DNA from 4 places in the Paracidovorax avenae ATCC 19860 genome. Region 3 is predicted to be linked to each of the others. Evidence: predicted binding sites of a transcription regulator. Region 3 holds the regulator's gene; each other region holds the start of a gene.
The links. Region 3 encodes FNR, which switches genes on or off when oxygen is low (the NO sensors DNR and NnrR bind a similar motif). Its sites were predicted from a motif close to TTGATNNNNATCAA; they were not measured.
Positions count from the first base shown of each region.

Region 1: azu (azurin) is a predicted target of FNR. The motif match lies at 2,267-2,280, and genes of this name have one in related genera.
Region 2: cyoA (ubiquinol oxidase subunit II) is a predicted target of FNR. The motif match lies at 2,146-2,159, and genes of this name have one in related genera.
Region 4: ACAV_RS15900 (DUF3079 domain-containing protein) is a predicted target of FNR. The motif match lies at 2,284-2,297, and genes of this name have one in related genera.

Region 1 covers NC_015138.1:3,146,309-3,151,059, forward strand. Annotated here, with positions in the region: gene ACAV_RS13780 (methyl-accepting chemotaxis protein) at 1-1,280, shown strand, start outside; gene ACAV_RS13785 (hypothetical protein) at 1,330-1,533, opposite strand; gene azu (azurin) at 1,738-2,193, opposite strand; gene ACAV_RS13795 (IMPACT family protein) at 2,333-2,920, shown strand; gene ACAV_RS13800 (dihydrolipoyl dehydrogenase) at 3,041-4,453, shown strand; gene ACAV_RS13805 (YjfB family protein) at 4,579-4,751, shown strand, end outside.
Region 2 covers NC_015138.1:3,300,386-3,305,136, forward strand. Annotated here, with positions in the region: gene acpA (acid phosphatase) at 1-489, shown strand, start outside; gene ACAV_RS14470 (MFS transporter) at 643-1,977, opposite strand; gene cyoA (ubiquinol oxidase subunit II) at 2,257-3,306, shown strand; gene cyoB (cytochrome o ubiquinol oxidase subunit I) at 3,363-4,751, shown strand, end outside.
Region 3 covers NC_015138.1:1,748,366-1,753,116, reverse strand. Annotated here, with positions in the region: gene ACAV_RS07745 (sulfite exporter TauE/SafE family protein) at 1-566, opposite strand, end outside; gene hemN (oxygen-independent coproporphyrinogen III oxidase) at 596-1,978, opposite strand; gene fnr (fumarate/nitrate reduction transcriptional regulator Fnr) at 2,195-2,914, shown strand; gene ACAV_RS07730 (hypothetical protein) at 3,200-3,487, opposite strand; gene ACAV_RS07725 (FixH family protein) at 3,572-3,856, opposite strand; gene ccoG (cytochrome c oxidase accessory protein CcoG) at 3,948-4,751, opposite strand, start outside.
Region 4 covers NC_015138.1:3,649,360-3,654,110, reverse strand. Annotated here, with positions in the region: gene ACAV_RS15905 (Ig-like domain-containing alpha-2-macroglobulin family protein) at 1-1,953, shown strand, start outside; gene ACAV_RS15900 (DUF3079 domain-containing protein) at 1,997-2,233, opposite strand; gene ACAV_RS15895 (nuclear transport factor 2 family protein) at 2,393-2,887, shown strand; gene ACAV_RS15890 (methyl-accepting chemotaxis protein) at 3,087-4,751, shown strand, end outside.

The DNA of each region.
Region 1 (4,751 bases), 1.4 Mb from region 3:
GATCGACCCGGCAATTGCTGCGTGAACTGGAGCAGATCGAGGCGGTGTATGGCCCTGTGGCCCGCGACATCGTGAAGATGGCAGTGGCCGGTCAACGCGAGGCCGCCGTTACCAAGATCAACAACGAATGCCGGCCTCTTCTCGCCCAGCTCACGGGCAAGACCGGAGATTTCGTGACCGATGCCGGCAAGCGCGCGGACGCGACGGAAGCTGCCGCCGCCGAGAGTTTCGTGCGGCAGCGGAACATTCTGCTCGCCGCCTGCCTCGCCGCGGTGGCCATGGCCATCGTGTCGGGCGTGATCATCACGCGCCGCCTGTCGAGTGCCCTGGGCGCGGAGCCGTCCGAACTGGGCTGGGCCGCCCAGCGCGTGGCCGAAGGCGACCTGGCCCCGCTGGGCGCGGCTGGCGGCGTGGCGGCAGGCAGCGTGATGGCCTCCATCGCCAGCATGCAGAGCAGCCTGGCGCGCATCGTCACCCAGGTGCGCAGCGCATCGGATTCGATCGCCATCGGCTCGACGGAGATCGCCACCGGTGCCAGCGACCTGAGCATGCGCACCGAACAGCAGGCCAGCGCGCTGCAGCAAACGTCCGCCACCATGGATGAGCTCAGCTCCACCGTGCGCCACAACGCCGACAACGCGCTGCAGGCGAACCAGCTGGCCCAGGGGGCCACCGGTGTGGCGCAGCAGGGCGGAGACGCCGTGAACCAGGTCGTGACGACGATGAGGGAAATCAATGAGAGCTCGCGCCGTATCTCCGACATCATCGGCGTCATCGACGGCATCGCCTTCCAGACCAACATCCTCGCGCTGAACGCCGCCGTGGAAGCAGCCCGCGCGGGCGAACAGGGACGCGGCTTCGCCGTGGTCGCCAGCGAGGTGCGCAGCCTCGCCCAGCGCAGCGCCCAGGCGGCCCGGGAAATCAAGACCCTCATCACCGACAGCGTGACGCAGGTGGAAGCAGGGACTGCCCTGGTGGACCGGGCCGGCCAGACCATGGAAGAAGTGGTGGCGTCGATCAAGCGGGTGAGCGACATCGTCGGGGAAATCAGCGCCGCCAGCAGCGAGCAGAGCCATGGCGTGTCGCAAGTGGGCGTTGCCGTGAACCACATGGACGAGGCCACCCAGCAGAATGCCGCCCTGGTCGAGCAAAGCTCGGCGGCGGCGAAGAGCCTGCAGCAGCAGGCCCAGGATCTCGTGCAGGCGGTCTCGATCTTCAAGCTGCAGCCGCAGCACGCCGCCCTGCCCCAGCCGATGCAGTTCGCCGCGTTGCAGGCGTGAACCTCGGGAACTCCGCCGGGGGCTCAAGGGACCCGGCGGCCTTGCCTGTTCACCACTCGCCGACGGCGCGAACCCGCTGGTCGAGGTCCGCAGGCGGATCTTCGTAGGCCGACACCAGGAGGCAGCCGTCCGCAGGGGCGGATGGCGCCGGGGTCGCCTTGGCGGCGGGTGAAGCACCCGAAGCATCGCCCAGGAAGGGCAATGCGGAAAATGGACGGGGCAGCGCGAACGAGCTCAGGTTGAAGGACAGCATGGCGGGCTTCCTGTAGCGACGGGGACGTCGCGTGGTCTTCATGCAGGGGGTACCCCGATGAGGGTACGGGGGCTGCGGCGAGCCCCCTGTAGGCCGGCACGCTTCCTCCATGACAAAACACCCTGCCGTGGCTTCCCTGCCACACGGAGCATGGGCGGCTCCCGCCATCGGACAGGGCATTGGCTGCCCCGCCCTGGCGCTGCGTCACTTCGACAGCGTCAGCGTGCCCTTCATGAGCGCCGAATGGCCGGGGAACGAGCAGAAGTAGGCATACGACTCGCCAGCCTTGAGGGAAGAGACCGGGAACGTCACCGAATCGCTTTCACCGCCACCGATGATCTTCGTATGGGCAATGACGCGCTTGTCGCCGTCCTTGACGAAATTCTTCTCCGCGCCGGCCGCCATGCCGTCGGTCGAAGCGCCCTGCATGTCCGATGCCTTGGTGAGTACCCAGTTGTGGCCCATGGCGGTCTTGGGCAGCTTGCCCGCGTGCTTGAGCTTGACGGTGAACTGCTTGCAGCTCTGGGGTACGGCGATGGCAGCCTTGTTGAACTGCATGGCGTCGTTGCCTTCGATGTCCACGCTGCAGTCCGCCGCTTGGGCGGATGCGCCGGCGCCCAGCGCCAGAGCCAGGGCCAATGCCTTCCAATGTCTTGCCATGTCGGGTTTCTCCTTCGGTCAATGCCGCCGATGCGGCGATGGCCTATCGTAGGAAAGGCGGCGCCGGAGGCCGTTGACGTGCATCAATCCCCACGAAGGAGATGCCGACGGTGCCCGGCCGCCTACACTTGCGCCCCCTATGCCGCAAACACTCCGAGCGCCTTCGCACAGCGAACTCGTCATCAAGAAGAGCCGCTTCATCGGCTGCGTGCAGCCCGTCGCCGACCGTGCCACCGCCCAGCTGGTGGTGGACGGCCTGCGGCGCGATCACCCGGGCGCCGCACATGTCTGCTGGGCCCTGCTGGCCGGGGGCCAGTCGGCCGCGGTGGACGACGGGGAGCCGGGGGGCACGGCGGGCCGGCCCATGCTGGAGGTGCTGCGGCACCAGGATCTGGAAGGCGTCCTTGCCACCGTGGTGCGCTACTTCGGCGGGGTGAAGCTCGGTGCCGGCGGGCTCGTGCGGGCGTATGCGGACACCGTGGCCCAGGCGCTGCTCCAGGCGGACAAGGTGCCCCTGGAGCGCATGGCCACCCTCCAGTGCCTGGTGCCCTACGCGCTGGAAGGACTCGTGCGCCGCGAGGTGGACGCCGCAGGGGCCAAACTGCAGGACGTGGAGCACGGTTCGCTGGTGCTGTTGCGCCTTTCGATTGCCGAGCCGCGCGCCGCGGCGTTCCGGCAGCGCATCGACGACGCCGCCCAGGGACGGGCCGGCTGGCCCGATACCTGAGAGCAGGCACGGCCCGGGCTGCAGCCGGGACAAGACAGCCTTTCCGCCTACATGCCCCCACGCGCACGCGCGCCGACACTTTCCTGCCGAGTCAACCACCAGAGCAGGAGATCCAGGCCCATGAGCGACACGTTGGACGTCATCATCCTCGGAGCGGGTTCCGCCGGCCTCGCGGCACTGCGCGAAGTGCGCAAACGCACGGAGCGGGTGCGGATCGTGAACGACGGCCCGTGGGGAACCACCTGCGCCCGGGTGGGCTGCATGCCGTCCAAGATGCTGATCGAGGCCGCAGATGCCTTCCACCGCCGCCACAGCTTCGATACGTTCGGCATCCGCGGGCAGCAGTCGCTCGAGGTGGACCTTCCGGCCGTGCTGGAGCGGGTCCGCGCGCTTCGGGATGATTTCGTGGCGGGCGCGCGCAAGGCGTCCGACATCGGCACCCTGGGGATCGCCGGACATGCCCGGCTCATGGGACCACACAGGGTGGAAGTGGACGGCCACGTGTACGACGCCCGCAGCATCATCATCGCGACAGGCTCCCGGCCGATCGTGCCGGAGGAATGGCTGGCCTTCGGGGACCGCATCCTCACGACCGACACCCTGTTCGAGCAGCGCGGGCTGGGGCCGCGCATCGCGGTCATCGGCCTGGGGCCCCTCGGTGCGGAAATGGCCCAGGCGCTCGCACGGCTGGGCGTGGAGGTGGCCGCGTTCTCGAGCCGCAAGGAGATCGCCGGCCTCTCCGATCCCGCCGTGAACGACACGCTGCTGGAGCTGCTGAAATCGGAGTTCGTCCTGAACGTCGGGGAGGAAGTGACGCTGCGCGAGGTGCCGGGGGGCATCGAGGTCACCAATGACAGCGCCACCGTCGTGGTGGACCAGGTCCTCGCTGCCATGGGGCGCCGCCCGAACGTGGAGCACCTCGGGCTGGAAACGCTGGGAGTGGAACTGGACAAGCACGGCATGCCGCCGGTGGACCGGCGCACGGCGCAGGTCGGCGACCTGCCGGTGTTCATGGCCGGGGACGCGAACGACTTCCGCCCCCTGCTGCACGAGGCAGCGGACGACGGACACATCGCCGGGCTCAATGCCCTGGCGCCCGAAGTGCGCGGGTTCCGCCGGCGCATGCCGCTGTCCATCGTGTTCACGGAACCGAACGCGGCGACCGTCGGCAGGCGCTACAAGGACCTGAAACGGGACGAATCGGTGACCGGCACCGTCGATTTCGCGCGGCAGGGGCGCGCCCGCGTGGCGCAGCGCAACCACGGGCGCCTGAGCCTCTACGCCCAGCGGGACACCGGCCGGCTGCTGGGTGCGGAAATGTGCGCCCCGGCCGGAGAACACATGGCCCACCTGCTGGCGCTGGCCATGGACCGGGAGCTCACCGTGCACGACATGCTGCGCATGCCGTTCTACCATCCGGTGCTGGAGGAAGGGCTGCGGACCGCACTGCGCGATGCGGCCAGCCAGTTGCCCAAGGGCAGCGATTCCGACCTCTCCGCCTGCGATGCCTATGGATCCAGCGCACTGGATTGAACCGCGGGTTTACCCGGAAAAAGCCAGCGAGGTGTAACAGTGCTCAAGCCTTCGCGCCGGCGGGCCGATAACGAGGCATCTTTTGCTCATCGGTCTCCCAGCGGAGGCTGCACAAGGAGATGTCCATGGATGTAGGTCTCTCGCAATCCCTCGTCAACACCGCCACCGCCATGGCCAGCCAGAAAACCTCGGACGCCGTGAACATGACCGTGCTGAAAAAGGCCCTGGACATCCAGAAGTCGTCCGCGGCCCAGATGCTGGAGGCCCTGCCCCAGCCCCAGCAGCTGGCCACCTCCGG
Region 2 (4,751 bases), 1.6 Mb from region 3:
CAGCACCTGAAGGATTTCGACGCGCAGTTCCTGCAGGACGCCGCCGCCGGCAAGCTGCCGGCCGTGAGCTTCTACAAGCCGCAGGGCAACCTCAACCAGCACCCGGGCTATGCCAGCGTGGCCGACGGCGATGCGCACATCGCCAGCGTGATCGCCCAGCTGCAGGCCAGCCCGCAATGGAAGAACATGCTGATCGTCGTGGCGTATGACGAGAACGGCGGATTCTGGGACCACAAGGCCGTGCCCAAGGGCGATCTCTGGGGGCCCGGCACGCGGATCCCGGCGCTGATCATCTCGCCCTGGGCCAAACACGGCGTGGTGGACCACACCCAGTACGACACGGCATCCATCCTGCGCTTCATCACGCGCCGCTGGGGCCTGGACACCCTGCCGGGCCTGGCGCAGCGCGATGCGGCCCTGGTAAAGAACGGCGGCCAGCCCATGGGCGACCTGACGTCGGCCCTGGACCTGACGCAGATCCTGCAGTAACGCGCCACGCAGCGCCCGGCTCCGGCGGCCGGACCGCTGCACCGCCCGCGGCACCACCCGCAAAGGACAAAGCCCGCTTGACGCGGGCTTTGTCCTTTCAGCGCTTCTCCCGTGTGGCGGCACGCCCTGCGGCGCACCGCTCCTCTCAAAGGTTCATTCGCGGCGCTCGATCAGGCGGTTGATCCGCAGCGCCAGCAGCGTGCAGACCACGCCGGACAGCAGGTACACGCTGACCGCGATCAGCCCGAACTTGGCCGACAGGCCCAGGGCGACCAGCGGGGCGAACGCGGCACCGACCAGCCACGCGAGGTCGGCCGACAGCGCGGCCCCCGTGTAGCGGAAGCGCGGCGAAAAATTGGCCGTCACCGTGCCGGAGGCCTGGCCGTACGACAGGCCCAGCAGCACGAAGCCCACCAGGATGAAGATGTTGTTGCCCACCGTGCCGCTGCTGAGCAGCCACGGCGTGACGAGGCTGAACACTCCGATCAGGCAGGCCATGGCACCCAGGGTGTTGCGGCGGCCTACCCGGTCGGCCAGCCGGCCGGAGATGGCGATGGCGATGGCCGCGCAGAAGGCCCCTGCGATCTGCACGCCCAGCACGTGGGTGATCGACTGCTCGGAATACATCGAGATCCAGGACAGCGGGAACACCGTGACCACGTGGAACAGCGCGAAGCTGGCCAGTGCGGCGAAGGCGCCCAGGAACACGTTGCGGCCCTCGCTGCGCATGAGCTCCAGCACGCTCACGGGTGCCAGCTCGCGCTGCTGCAGCATCTCGGTATAGGACTGGCCGACGATCAGGCGCAGGCGGGCGAAGAGCGCCACCACGTTGATCGCGAAGGCGACGAAGAAGGGGAAGCGCCAGCCCCAGTCGAGGAACTCCTGCACCGACAGGTTGCTGTAGAGATAGGCGAACAGGCTGGCTGCGAGCGCGAAGCCGACCGGCGCACCCAGCTGCCCGATCATGGCGTACCAGCCGCGCCGCTCCTGCGGGGCTGACATGGCCAGCAGGGACGGCAGGCCGTCCCAGGTGCCGCCCAGCGCCAGGCCCTGGCCCAGGCGCAGCACGACCAGGGCGATGATGGCGATGTGGCCCACGCTGTTGTAGCTCGGCAGGAAGGCCATGCCCGCTGTGGAGGCGCCCAGGAGGAACAGGGCGATAGTGAGCTTGGTGCCGCGCCCCCAGCGCCGCTGCACCGCCATGGAGATGGCCGTGCCGACCGGGCGCGCGACGAAGGCCAGCGCGAAGATCGCGAAGGCCATCAGCGTGCCGTCCAGGCGCGTCATGAAGGGAAAGACGAACGACGGGAACACCAGCACGCAGGCGATCCCGAAGACGAAGAAGTCGAAATACTCGGAAGAACGCCCGATGATCACGCCGACCGCGATCTCGCTGGGAGTGGCTTCTTCATGGGTGTCCGCATGGGACAGGGATTCCTCGTGGTGGAAATTCCCGGCGGGGTAAGGGGAAGCAGCAAGCCCACTCATATGAACGCTCCTCGATTCATGCTGAACACGGCTTCCGTTCTACACCCCTGCCGTGGCCCCTACAAGGCGACTTTTCCCTGAGGGTGGGTCGGACAAACCCTTACACGGACCATGGTTTTGCGCTCGTCGGTCTGCAACCCGCGCCAGCCCGTGATGGCGGGCCGTACTTTGACCTTGGACAAAATGTCCAATCGACAGAGCCTTCCAAAGTATTACATTTGGCCCGTCCTGTAATCCGCGTTTGCCCTAAACGCGCTTTTCGTTACGCCCCCCAAAAGCATGCTGAAAACCATGAAACTCCGCGGGCCCGCATGGCTCGGCGCGGCCGCCCTGGCTGCAAGCCTCGCCGGCTGCAGCAAGGCCGTCGTCCTCAATCCAGCGGGTGACGTCGCCGCGCAGCAAGGCCAGCTGGTCGTCACCGCCACGCTGCTGATGCTGATCATCATCGTCCCGGTGATCCTGCTCACCTTCCTCTTCGCCTGGAAGTACCGCCAGTCGAACACCGAGGCCGAGTACGACCCCGACTGGCACCACTCCACCACACTGGAGCTGGTGATCTGGACCGTGCCGCTGATGATCATCATCGCCCTGGGGGCGCTGACCTGGATCAGCACCCACAAGCTGGACCCGTACCGCCCCCTGGACCGCATCGACGCGGCCCGCGCGCTGCCCGCCAGCGTCAAGCCGCTGGAAATCCAGGTCGTGGCCATGGACTGGAAGTGGGCCTTCTTCTACCCCGAGCAGGGCATCGCCACGGTGAACGAGGTCGCTGCCCCCGTCGATCGCCCCATCGTCTTCAAGCTGACGTCCACGTCCACGATGAACGCGTTCTACGTGCCCGACCTGGCCGGCATGATCTACACCATGCCCGGCATGCAGACCGAGCTGAACGCCATCATCAACAAGGCGGGCGTCTATCACGGCTTCTCGTCGCACTACAGCGGCCCGGGCTTCTCGGGCATGACGTTCAAGTTCCACGGCCTGAGCGACGGCGACTTCGACAAGTGGGTCGCCGATGCCAAGGGTTCCGGCAAGGCGCTGGACAGCAAGACCTACCTCGCCCTCGCCAAGCCCAGCGAGCGCAACCCCGTGGAGCGCTTCGCCTCCGTGGAAGCCGGGCTCTACGAGAAGGTGCTCAACCGCTGCGTCGAGGACGGCAAGATGTGCATGCACCACATGATGGCCATCGATGCCAACGGCGGCGAGGCCTACCTCAAGGCCGCCGGCCTGAACCTGCCCCAGGACGTGTGCACGGCCGAGAACTCCGCGCGCGTGATCGCCTCCCTGGAAACGACGCGCGAGACCGCGACCGCCACCACCCCGCAATGATCCTGCAGGGCCGTTGACGCGCAAGCGGCGCCGGCCCCCACCAGAAGAAACCCGATATGTCCTCCGAACAAATTACCGCGTCCCACTGGGCCCTGGGACGGCTCACCTGGGACTCCGTGCCGATGGCGCACGAACCCATCGTGCTGTGGACCTTCATCGCCGTGATGCTGGGCGGCCTCGCCGTCTTCGCCGCGGTCACGCGCTTCCGCCTGTGGGGCCCGCTGTGGCGCGACTGGATCTGCAGCATCGACCACAAGAAGATCGGGATCATGTACATGATCCTGGGCATCGTGATGCTGCTGCGCGGCTTCGCCGACGCGGTGATGATGCGCCTGCAGCAGGCCATCGCCTTCGGCGACAACATGGGCTACCTGCCGCCGCACCACTACGACCAGATCTTCACCGCCCACGGCGTGATCATGATCTTCTTCGTGGCGATGCCGCTGGTCACCGGCCTGATGAACTACGTCGTGCCGCTGCAGATCGGCGCGCGTGACGTGGCCTTCCCGTTCCTGAACAACTTCAGCTTCTGGATGACCACCGCCGGTGCGATCCTGGTGATGATCTCGCTGTTCCTGGGCGAGTTCTCCACCTCCGGCTGGCTGGCCCTGTCCAACCTGGGGGCGCAGAACCCGGGGACCGGGCTCGACTACTACATATGGGCGCTGCAGGTCGCGGGGGTGGGCACCACGCTCTCGGGCATCAACCTGATCGTCACGATCATCAAGATGCGCGCACCCGGCATGAACCTGATGAAGATGCCCATCTTCACCTGGACGTCCCTGTGCACCAACGCCCTGATCGTGGCCTCCTTCCCTGTGCTGACGGCCGCCCTGGTGCTGATGTCGCTGGACCGCTACGTCGGCACGAACTTCTTCACGAACGACTTCGGCGGCAACCCGATGCTGTACGTGAACCTGATCTGGATCTGGGGCCACCCCGAGGTGTACATCCTGGTGCTGCCCGCCTTCGGCATCTTCTCCGAAGTGGTGGCAACGTTCTGCCGCAAGCGCCTGTTCGGCTACACCTCCATGGTCTATGCCACGGTGGTGATCACCATCCTGTCGTACCTGGTGTGGCTGCACCACTTCTTCACGATGGGCTCCGGCGCCAGCGTGAACACGTTCTTCGGCATCACGACGATGATCATCTCGATCCCCACGGGCGCGAAGATCTTCAACTGGCTGTTCACCATGTACAAGGGCCGCATCCGCTTCGAGCTGCCCATGATGTGGACCGTGGCGTTCATGGCCACCTTCGCCATCGGCGGCATGACCGGCGTGCTGCTGGCCGTGCCCCCGGCCGACTTCGTGCTGCACAACAGCCTGTTCCTGATCGCCCACTTCCACAACGTGATCATTGGCGGCGTGCTGTTCGGCCTGTTCGCCGGCATCAACTACTGGTTCCCCAAGGCCTTCGGCTACAAGCTCGACCGCACCTGGGGC
Region 3 (4,751 bases):
AGCGCTGCCACCAGCAGGGCCGAATACAGCAGCCCGCACGGCATCAGGGCCCACGCCAGCCCGGCCACCGCGAGGCCGCCTGGAGCGCGCACGCCGGGGCCGACGCGGGCCCAGACCGCGCGGCCGGCCCGCTCCACCCAGGCCGGCTGGCGCGCCTGCAGGGCCATCAGGATGCCCCAGGCCAGCATGCCCACGTGCAGCAGCGTCCACGCCGGCCGCAGGGCCGCGGACTGCTGGGTCAGCCAGGCCAGTCGGTCCATCGCCAGCGCCGCGGCGGCCCCGGCCAGCCCGTAGCCGGCCATCCGGGCGAGGTGGAAAACCGCGGTGCGCGCCGCGCCGCCGCGCAGCAGGCCGCCCGGTCCGGTCGCCGCCGGCGCGGCGCAGGCGGCGGGCGCCCCTGCCGTGGCATGCACGGAGCCGTACCGGCGCAGGGGCGCCAGGGCAGCCGCCCCGCCGCCCTGCGGCCCGCCCACGATCGCGGCGCAGGGGGCCGCGCACATCGCCAGGCAGTGCGGCCCGCCCGCCAGTCCCATGGCGAAGGCCGTCCAGATCAGTGCGTCGGGCATGGCGGCTCCTGCAAGAAAGAAAAGGGCTCTCAGATGATCCGGGAGAACCGTGCGCGGTTGCGGTCCGCCTGCAGGTAGCGGTCGAACACCATGGCCACGCCGCGCACGAAGAACCAGCCCATCTCCGTCACGCTGATGCCGTCCTCGCCCACCGTGACGAGGCCGTCGCCGGCCATGCCTTCGAGCACCTCGATTTCCGCGGCGAAATACCGCCGGAAATCGATCAGCCACGACTGCTCCATCGGCTCGAACAGCACCTCGCCCTGGCACATGAGGGCCATGATGACGGAGCGGCGCACGAGGTCGTCACGCGTCAGCGCGAGGCCGCGCACCACCGGCAGCCGGCCCTGGTTGATGAGGTCGTAGTACTCGTCCAGGGTCTTGGCGTTCTGGCTGTACGTGGCGCCGATGCGGCCGATGGCGGACACGCCCAGCGCGATCAGGTCGCAGTCCGGCTGGGTGCTATAGCCCTGGAAGTTGCGGTGCAGCCGGCCCTGCCGCTTGGCCACGGCCAGCGCGTCGCCCGGCAGCGCGAAGTGGTCCATGCCCACGTACACGTAGCCCGCCTCCTGGAAGGCGTTGAGCGAGCGCGACAGCATCGACACCTTGGCGGAGGCCATCGGCAGCTCGGCCGACACGATGCGCCGCTGCGGCTTGAAGCGCTCGGGCAGGTGGGCGTAGGCATAGAGCGCGATGCGGTCGGGCCGCAGTTCGCACACCTGGGCCAGGGTGCGGTCGAACGACTCGGGCGTCTGCCGCGGCAGGCCGTAGATCAGGTCCACGTTGACGGACTCGAAGCCGATCCGCCGCGCCTCCTGCACCAGCGCGAAGACCTGCTCGGCCGGCTGCACGCGGTGTACCGCCTTCTGCACGGCCGGATCGAAATCCTGCACGCCGAAGCTCAGCCGGTTGAAGCCCAGCTCCGCCAGCCGCGCGAGCCGCTGGGCATCCACCGTGCGGGGATCGACCTCGATGGAATACTCCCCCCCGGGCACGAGCGTGAAGCTGCGGCGCAGCATGTTCATCAGCTCCTGCAGCGCGTCGTCGCCCAGGAAGGTGGGACTGCCGCCGCCGATGTGCAGCTGGCTCACCGCATGGCCGGGCGCGCAGTGCGCCATGTGCAGATCGATCTCGCGGCTGAGGTAGCGCAGGTACACGTCGGCGCGCTCGGGGTGGCGCGTGATGATCTTGTTGCACGCGCAGTAATAGCACAACGATTCGCAGAACGGGATGTGCACATATAGCGAGAGGGGCACGGCCTTGGCGGCCGAGCCGAGGCGGCGCTGCTGCAGCGCCAGCACGTACTCGTCCGCGCCGAAGGCCTCCACGAACCGGTCCGCGGTCGGGTAGGAGGTATAGCGGGGGCCCGGCACGTCGAAGCGGCGCAAAAGCTCGGGAGTCACAGCGTTCATGGTGCGGAATTCCTTATCGATTCACAATGTGCCCCATGTCCCGCGCCCGTGTCCTTGACGCCGGTCAAGCATTTGGACGCGCGTCGCTGCGACAATTGACGCATCACAGTCGCCCGCCACATTCTTCCTGCACGCCTGCGCTCCTGCCATGCGTCCGCACCGTGGCTGGCCTGCATGCACAGCGAGATAGAACACAGAAGGGAAGGCTGCTCATCCATGAATCCGCACACCATCAAGGTCGCCTGCTCGAACTGCAACCTGCGCGAGCTCTGCATGCCGCTGGGCCTGAACGAGCAGCAGCTGCAGCGCATCGATGACATCGTCGCCACGCGCCGCAAGGTCAAGCGCGGCGGCACGCTGTTCCGCAACGGCGAGGCCTTCACGTCGCTCTTCGCCATCCGCACGGGCTTCTTCAAGACCTGCGTGGCCACCGAGGACGGGCGCGACCAGGTGACGGGCTTCCAGATGGCCGGCGAGATCATCGGGCTCGACGGCATCGTCAGCGACCACCACACCTGCGACGCCGTCGCGCTGGAGGACGCCGAGGTGTGCGTCATGCCCTTCGAACGCATCGAGGAGCTGTCGCGCGAAGTCACGGCCCTGCAGCACCACGTCCACAAGATCATGAGCCGCGAGATCGTGCGCGAGCACGGCGTAATGCTGCTGCTGGGCAGCATGCGCGCCGAGGAACGCCTCGCGGCCTTCCTGCTCAACCTCGTGCAGCGCCTGCATGCGCGGGGATTCTCGCAATCCGAACTGGTGCTGCGCATGACGCGCGAGGAGATCGGCAGCTACCTGGGCCTCAAGCTGGAAACCGTGAGCCGCACCTTCTCGAAATTCGTCGAGGAAGGCATCGTCGAGGTCAAGCAGCGGCACGTGCGCATCGTCGAGCCGGATGCGCTCAAGCGGATCGTCAATAGCCAAGCCTGTAACTGACATCCCCCTGAGGCGCTGCGCGCCTTCCCCCTTCTCTCGCCGCGCTGCGCGCCGCGGGAAGGGGGACGACACCAGTGGCCCGGCGAAGCCGGTTCCACGGCGTCTGCTGGCGTGGCCTGCTCCGCGGCCTTCTGATCGGCACGGCCGCGTATCTTCGTGGGCCTTGCGCTACGCGAATGCTCTGCGTGAAAACCCAGAACCCTCACCAAGCAGCCGCCAGGCCCCTGTCGCCACGACGGCCTTTTTGCCTGCAAGCCATCACATGCGCTGACAGCCGCCCCGCCCTCACTGCGAAAACTTGCCGCACTCCATCGGGCGCTCGCCCGTGGGAACGGGGCAGCGGTTGAGCTCGAAGGGCGACATGGACAGCAGCGTGGTGAGGGCGCTGGAGAGCATGCACAGCGCCCAGAACACGAAGAACGCCACCGTATAGACGCCCTCGCGCGAGAGGGCGAGGGGTTGGTCGGACCAGTGCAGGGCGGCCGGGTCCACGAAGGCGAATACCACCATCTCGATCAGTCCTGCCACCAGGAAGGCGGGCCAGGCGATCCACATCCAGCGTTGGGTTCTCATCGCGATCTCCTCCTTTGCAGTCATCGGTGTCGAAAACGAACGGAACACATCGGGCTCCGGTGCCCGCCAGGCCAGCCGCGGTACTCAGCGCGGCTGGTCCCCTGCCGGCGTGGCCGCGTGGTTGCGCGCCTTCATCGCCGGCTCCATGGCCGCGGCACGCGCGCGCTCCCGCTCGAGCGTGCGGTTGATCTCGATGCCCTGGCGGTAATAGTCCTCCGCCACCACCGGATCAGGCTGCCGCACGGCCAGCCATGCCGTTGTCGTGCCGGCGACCACCACGATCGCGGGCCCGGCGATCACCATCCACACGTGGCCGAACTTCCACCAGGGCTGGGCCGCCACGGCGGCCGATGTCGTTTTTTGCGCCATCTCGAACTCCTTCCTTCGTCACCACGGCCCCATCACACCACAGGGTTGCAGGGGCCTGCCATACTGAATAACACCAACCGCCCTCGCCGCTTCAGCGCGGCACGAGGAAGATGGATTTCTCTTTCACGCGGGCCTTCGTCTCCAGGGACTGCACCTCGAAGGCCACCGGATGCGAGCCCGGCGCGGCCGAGCCGTACGGGATCTGCAGCCGCACTGCCACCCAGCGCGATTGCGCTGCGCCGATCTCCACCTCGGCCTCCGACGCGACGGCCAGCCCTTCCAGTCCGGACGCCGCGATGCGGTAGCGCTGCGGCGCCTCGGTCGCGTTCATGATTTGCAGGCTGTACACGTTCTCCAGCCGGCCGCCCGCGACGATGCGCGAGAGCGCCGCACGGTCCCGCACCACGTCCACCTTGAGCGGCGTGCGCAGCGTCAGGCTCGTGAGCATGCCGATGCACAGCGCCACCAGCACCGCCGTATAGATGAGCACGCGCGGCCGCAGCACGCGGCGCAGCATCTGCGACTGCGTCCAGCGGTTCGCCACGCCGTTCTGCGTGGAGTAGCGGATGAGCCCGCGCGGGTACTTCATCTTGTCCATCACGGTGTTGCACGCATCCACGCACAGGCCGCAGCCGATGCATTCGTACTGCAGGCCGTTGCGGATGTCGATGCCCACGGGGCAGACCTGCACGCACAGCGTGCAATCGATGCAATCGCCCAGGCCCCTGGCCCGGTGGTCCACCGACTTGTTGCGCGGGCCGCGCGGCTCGCCGCGGATCTCGTCGTACGTGACAATGAGGGTGTCCTTGTCGAACATCGCGCTCTGGAAGCGCGCATAGGGACACATGTACTTGCAGACCTGCTCGCGCAGGAAGCCGGCGTTGCCGTAGGTGGC
Region 4 (4,751 bases), 1.9 Mb from region 3:
GAGGACGACCAGTTCCGCGCCCAGTTCACGCTGCGCAACACGACCAAGGCGGCCATGAAGGTCGAGGTCGCCCCGCGCGCCACGCTGCTCGCGCTGGACAAGCAGACGGTGGACATCCCGGCCGGCGAATCCCGCGAAGTGGCCTGGAACGTGACCGCGCCCGCGCAACTCGCCCGCACGCGGGCCGAGGCGATCCTCTGGGAGATCGAAGCGCGCGACACCACGCCCGGCGCCGCAGGAGCGCGCGATGCGCTCAAGGCCACGCAGCGGCTCGTGCCGGCCGTGCCGCTGACGGTGCAGCAGGCCACCCTCGTGCAGGTGGACGGCAGTTTCGGCATCGACGTGAAGCCGCCCGCCGACGCCATCCCCGGCCGCGGAGGGCTGAAGATGTCGGTACAGCCCAAGCTCGCCGAAGGCCTGCCGGGCGTGCGCGACTGGTTCGCCAACTACCCGTTCCTCTGCCTGGAGCAGAAGACCAGCAAGGCCGTGGGCCTGCGCGACGGCAAGATGTGGCAGACCGTGGTGGGGCAACTGCCCACCTACCTGGACGGCGACGGGCTCGCCAGCTACTTCCCGCCGCAGGCGGGCAGCGGTAACCGCGGCAGCGACACGCTCACTGCCTACCTGCTCGCGGCCACGCACGAGGCCTCGTCCATCGATCCTGCCTTCGCACTCTCGCCGGAGGTGCGCGCGCCGATGGAGCGCGGCCTGATCGCTTTCGTGGAGGGCCGCATCCAGCGCGACTTCTGGAGCCCGCGCAAGGACCTGGACATGCGCAAGCTCGCAGCGATCGAGGCGCTGTCGCGCTACGGCAAGGCCACGGGCCGCATGCTCTCGTCCATCACCGTGGCGCCCAACCAGTGGCCCACGCACAGCGTGATCGACTGGCTGAACATACTGCGGCGCGTGACCGACGCACCCCAGCGCGAGCAGCGCATGGCGGAGGCCACCCAGATCCTCAAGTCCCGCCTGTCCTACCAGGGCACCAAGCTGATCTTCAGCTCCGAGCAGGACGACTACTGGTGGTGGCTCATGCAGAACGGTGACGTGAATACGGCGCGGCTCATGCTGGCCGTGATGGACGATCCGGCCTGGAAGGACGACATGGGGCGCCTGGCCAACGGCTTCATCGCGCGGCAGCAGGGCGGTGCCTGGCACACCACCACGGCCAACCTCTGGGGCGGCCTGGCGCTGGAGAAATTCAGCGCGAAGTTCGAGGCCACGCCGGTCACCGGATTCACCCGCGCCGCGATGGGCGGCAACACCGCCAGCGTGGACTGGAGCAAGGTGGGCCGCGTGTCCACCGCCGATGCCACGGGCGCCGTGCACCAGACCACGTGGTTCGGTGCCCCCGCGTCGCCCGGCAACCTGACCAACAACGGCATGTTCCTGCCGTGGAGCGCCTCGGGCGGCAAGGAGACGCTTAACGTGACCCAGCAAGGCACCGGCAAGCCCTGGCTCACGCTGCAGTCGGTGGCCGCGGTCCAGCTCAAGGAGCCGTTCTCCGCCGGCTACACCGTCAAGAAGACCATCACGCCGGTGGAGCAGGCGGTGGCGGGGCGGTACACCCGCGGTGACGTGCTGCGAATCAAACTCGAGGTCACCTCCACCGCCGACATGACCTGGGTGGTGCTCACCGACCCGGTACCCGGCGGCGCCACCATCCTGGGCAACGGCCTGGGGCGCGACTCCGAGATCGCGACGCAGGGCGAAAAGCGTGGCAGCGGCGGCAGCGGCGGCAGCGGCTGGCTGGCCTACGAGGAGCGCAGCTTCGAGGCCTGGCGCGGCTATTACGAGTACGTGTCCAAGGGGTCGCTCACGGCCGAATACACCGTGCGCCTGAACAACGTCGGCGAGTTCGCCCTCCCGCCGACGCGGGTGGAGGCGATGTATGCGCCCGAGATGTTCGGAGAAACGCCGAACCCCCGCATGAAGGTGGAAGCCGCGCGCTGACGGCCAGGGGGCCGGCTGCGCTGATCCCGGCGCACCGGCCCTGCTATTCGCGGGTGCCGGGCGATCGCGCCGGTGCCTGGTCCGGGCCCGGCGTGGCATCGCCGGCCGGCGGCATACCCGCAGGCGACCATGCGAGCCAGTCCTCGCCGAACAGCTCCACAGGGTGCGGCGTGCGCTCCGATCCGTTGCCGCACGCCAGCGCCTCGGCCGGGCAGTAGCGGTCGCAGCCCCAGCAGATGCGTTCCGGGCGGGCGGGATGTTCGGGAAATTTCCGGGCCATGGTCGATGGGTGGATGCCGTGGCAGTCTGCTCCCCTGCCGGCAACGCGCCTTGCGCTGCATCAACCCGACACACCTGCTGACAGGGCTTGCAGGCATCGACTTTCCGCCAGAAGGAATATTCCGTATAACCCGGCCGTTTCAACCCGACAGGAGATGAGATGACCGTGAAACTGCTGCTCTCCCGCGCCGTGCTGGCCTGCGCGGCCGCCGTATGCCTTTCCGCCCACGCCCAGGTGCCCGTGGCGGAAGAACCGAACCACGACAAGCTGCTGTGGTCCCACAACCCGATCCTCGCGCACAACAAGCGGCTGGTGTACGACTTCTGGCGCGAAGTGTTCGAGTCCGGCCAGGTGGAACTGGCCGACCGCTACATGAGGGAGGACTACATCCAGCACAACCCGCTGGTGGCCACGGGCCGCGAGCCCTTCAAGCAATTCCTGGCGCAGGTCACGCCGCGCTCGCCCATCCAGCCCCGGGTGAGGGCCCCGCTGGTGCGCATCCTCGCCGAGGGTGACATGGTCACCATGGTGTTCGCCCGCCGCCTGCCGGATCCGCAGAACGCGGGGCAGACCTACACGACCACGTGGTTCGACATGTTCCGCATCCAGGACGGGCAGATCGCCGAACACTGGGATGCCGCCACGAAGAACTGAGGTGGGGCCATCGGCTACGTCCCCTGTGCGTTCAAACGCGACAGTGACGTACGCCGAATGACTACAAATCGCGTTAATTTGTAACTTTAGTATCCCGATCGTGCTCCCATGACGGATGTTGGCCACGGATGTCGCGTGGCGAGGGCCGGGGCCGGCCCTTCCTCATGGCGCGGCGTTCCTGCACGAAAGCGGTACTCTCATGAACATTTCCCACTGGCCCCTGGGCCGACGGCTCGCGCTGGCATTCGGCGGTGTCATCGCGATTTTTCTGGTGGTGATCGGCGTGGCCATCCAGAGCCAGAACCACATCAAGACCGCCACCAGCATGAACATCCACACCTACAAGGTGCTGGAGGAGGCCCAGCGGATGCTGCTGGGCGTGGTCAACATGGAAACCGGCGCCCGCGGCTATCTGCTGTCGGGCAGCACGGCCTTCCTCGGCCCGTGGAGCCAGGGGCGCGAGACCTTCGATTCCGCCTGGCAATCGCTGCGCACGCTCACAGCGGACAACCCGGAGCAGCAGAAGCGGCTCGACGTGCTGCGCGCCCGCCAGGCGGACTTCGCCGCGGTGATGCAGTCGCTGCAGGACATGCGCCGCGACGTGGATGCCGGCAAGGTCCCGATGGAGGCCTTCGTCAGCGAATTCGGCAAGGCGCGCGACAAGGCCGCGATGGACGGCTTCCGGACCATGCAGACCGAGTTCTCCAAGGCCGAACGCGACCTGCTCGATGTGCGCCAGGCCGAGGCGGAAGACGCCCGTGCCACGGCCCTGGCGGTGGAGGTCGGCGGAACCGCGCTGGCCGTGTTGGTGGCCCTGCTGCTCAGCCTGTGGGTGACCCGTTCCATCACCCGTCCCATCGCCCGGGCGGTGGACGTGGCCCGGGCCGTCGCGGCGGGAGACCTGACCCAGCGCATCGAGATCCATGCGCGGGACGAAGTGGGTCTGCTGCTGGAGAGCCTGCGCGACATGAACACGGCGCTGGCCACCGTCGTCTCCCGCGTGCGCCAGGGCAGCGAATCGGTTGCCTCGGCCAGCATGCAGATCGCCCAGGGCAATTCCGACCTGTCGTCCCGCACGGAGAGCCAGGCCAGCGCGCTGGAGGAAACCGCTGCCTCCATGGAAGAGCTGGGCTCCACCGTCGCGCAGAACGCGGACAACGCGCGCCAGGCCAACCAGCTGGCGCAGGCCTCGAGCGGGGTGGCAGAGCAGGGCGGCGCCGTGGTGGCGCAGGTGGTGGACACCATGAAGGGCATTTCGGAGAGTTCGCGGCGCATCTCCGACATCATCAACGTCATCGACGGCATCGCTTTCCAGACCAACATCCTGGCCCTGAATGCCGCCGTGGAAGCCGCGCGGGCCGGCGAGCAGGGCCGTGGTTTCGCCGTGGTGGCGGGCGAGGTGCGCAGCCTGGCGCAGCGCAGCGCCGGTGCGGCGAAGGAAATCAAGGAACTCATCACTGCCAGCGTCGAGCGGGTGGAAAGCGGCGCGCAACTGGCCGACCGGGCAGGCAGCACCATGACCGAGGTGGTGGGCAGCATCCGCCGCGTGACCGACATCATGGGCGAGATCAGCGCGGCGAGCAGCGAGCAGAGTGCGGGCGTCGCACAGGTGGGTGAAGCCGTCACCCAGATGGACCAGACCACGCAGCAGAACGCCGCCCTGGTGGAAGAGATGGCGGCAGCGGCCTCCAGCCTCCGGTCGCAGGCGCAGGATCTCGTGCAGGCCGTCAGCGTGTTCCGGCTGGCATCTGACACCCCGCAGGCAGCGGTGGCCGTGGCGCCTTCCGTGGCAGTGGCACCCGCGGTATCCGCCCCGGTGGCGGCCCGCCCCTCCGAGCCTGCCCGCAAGCCGTCTCCGGCGAAG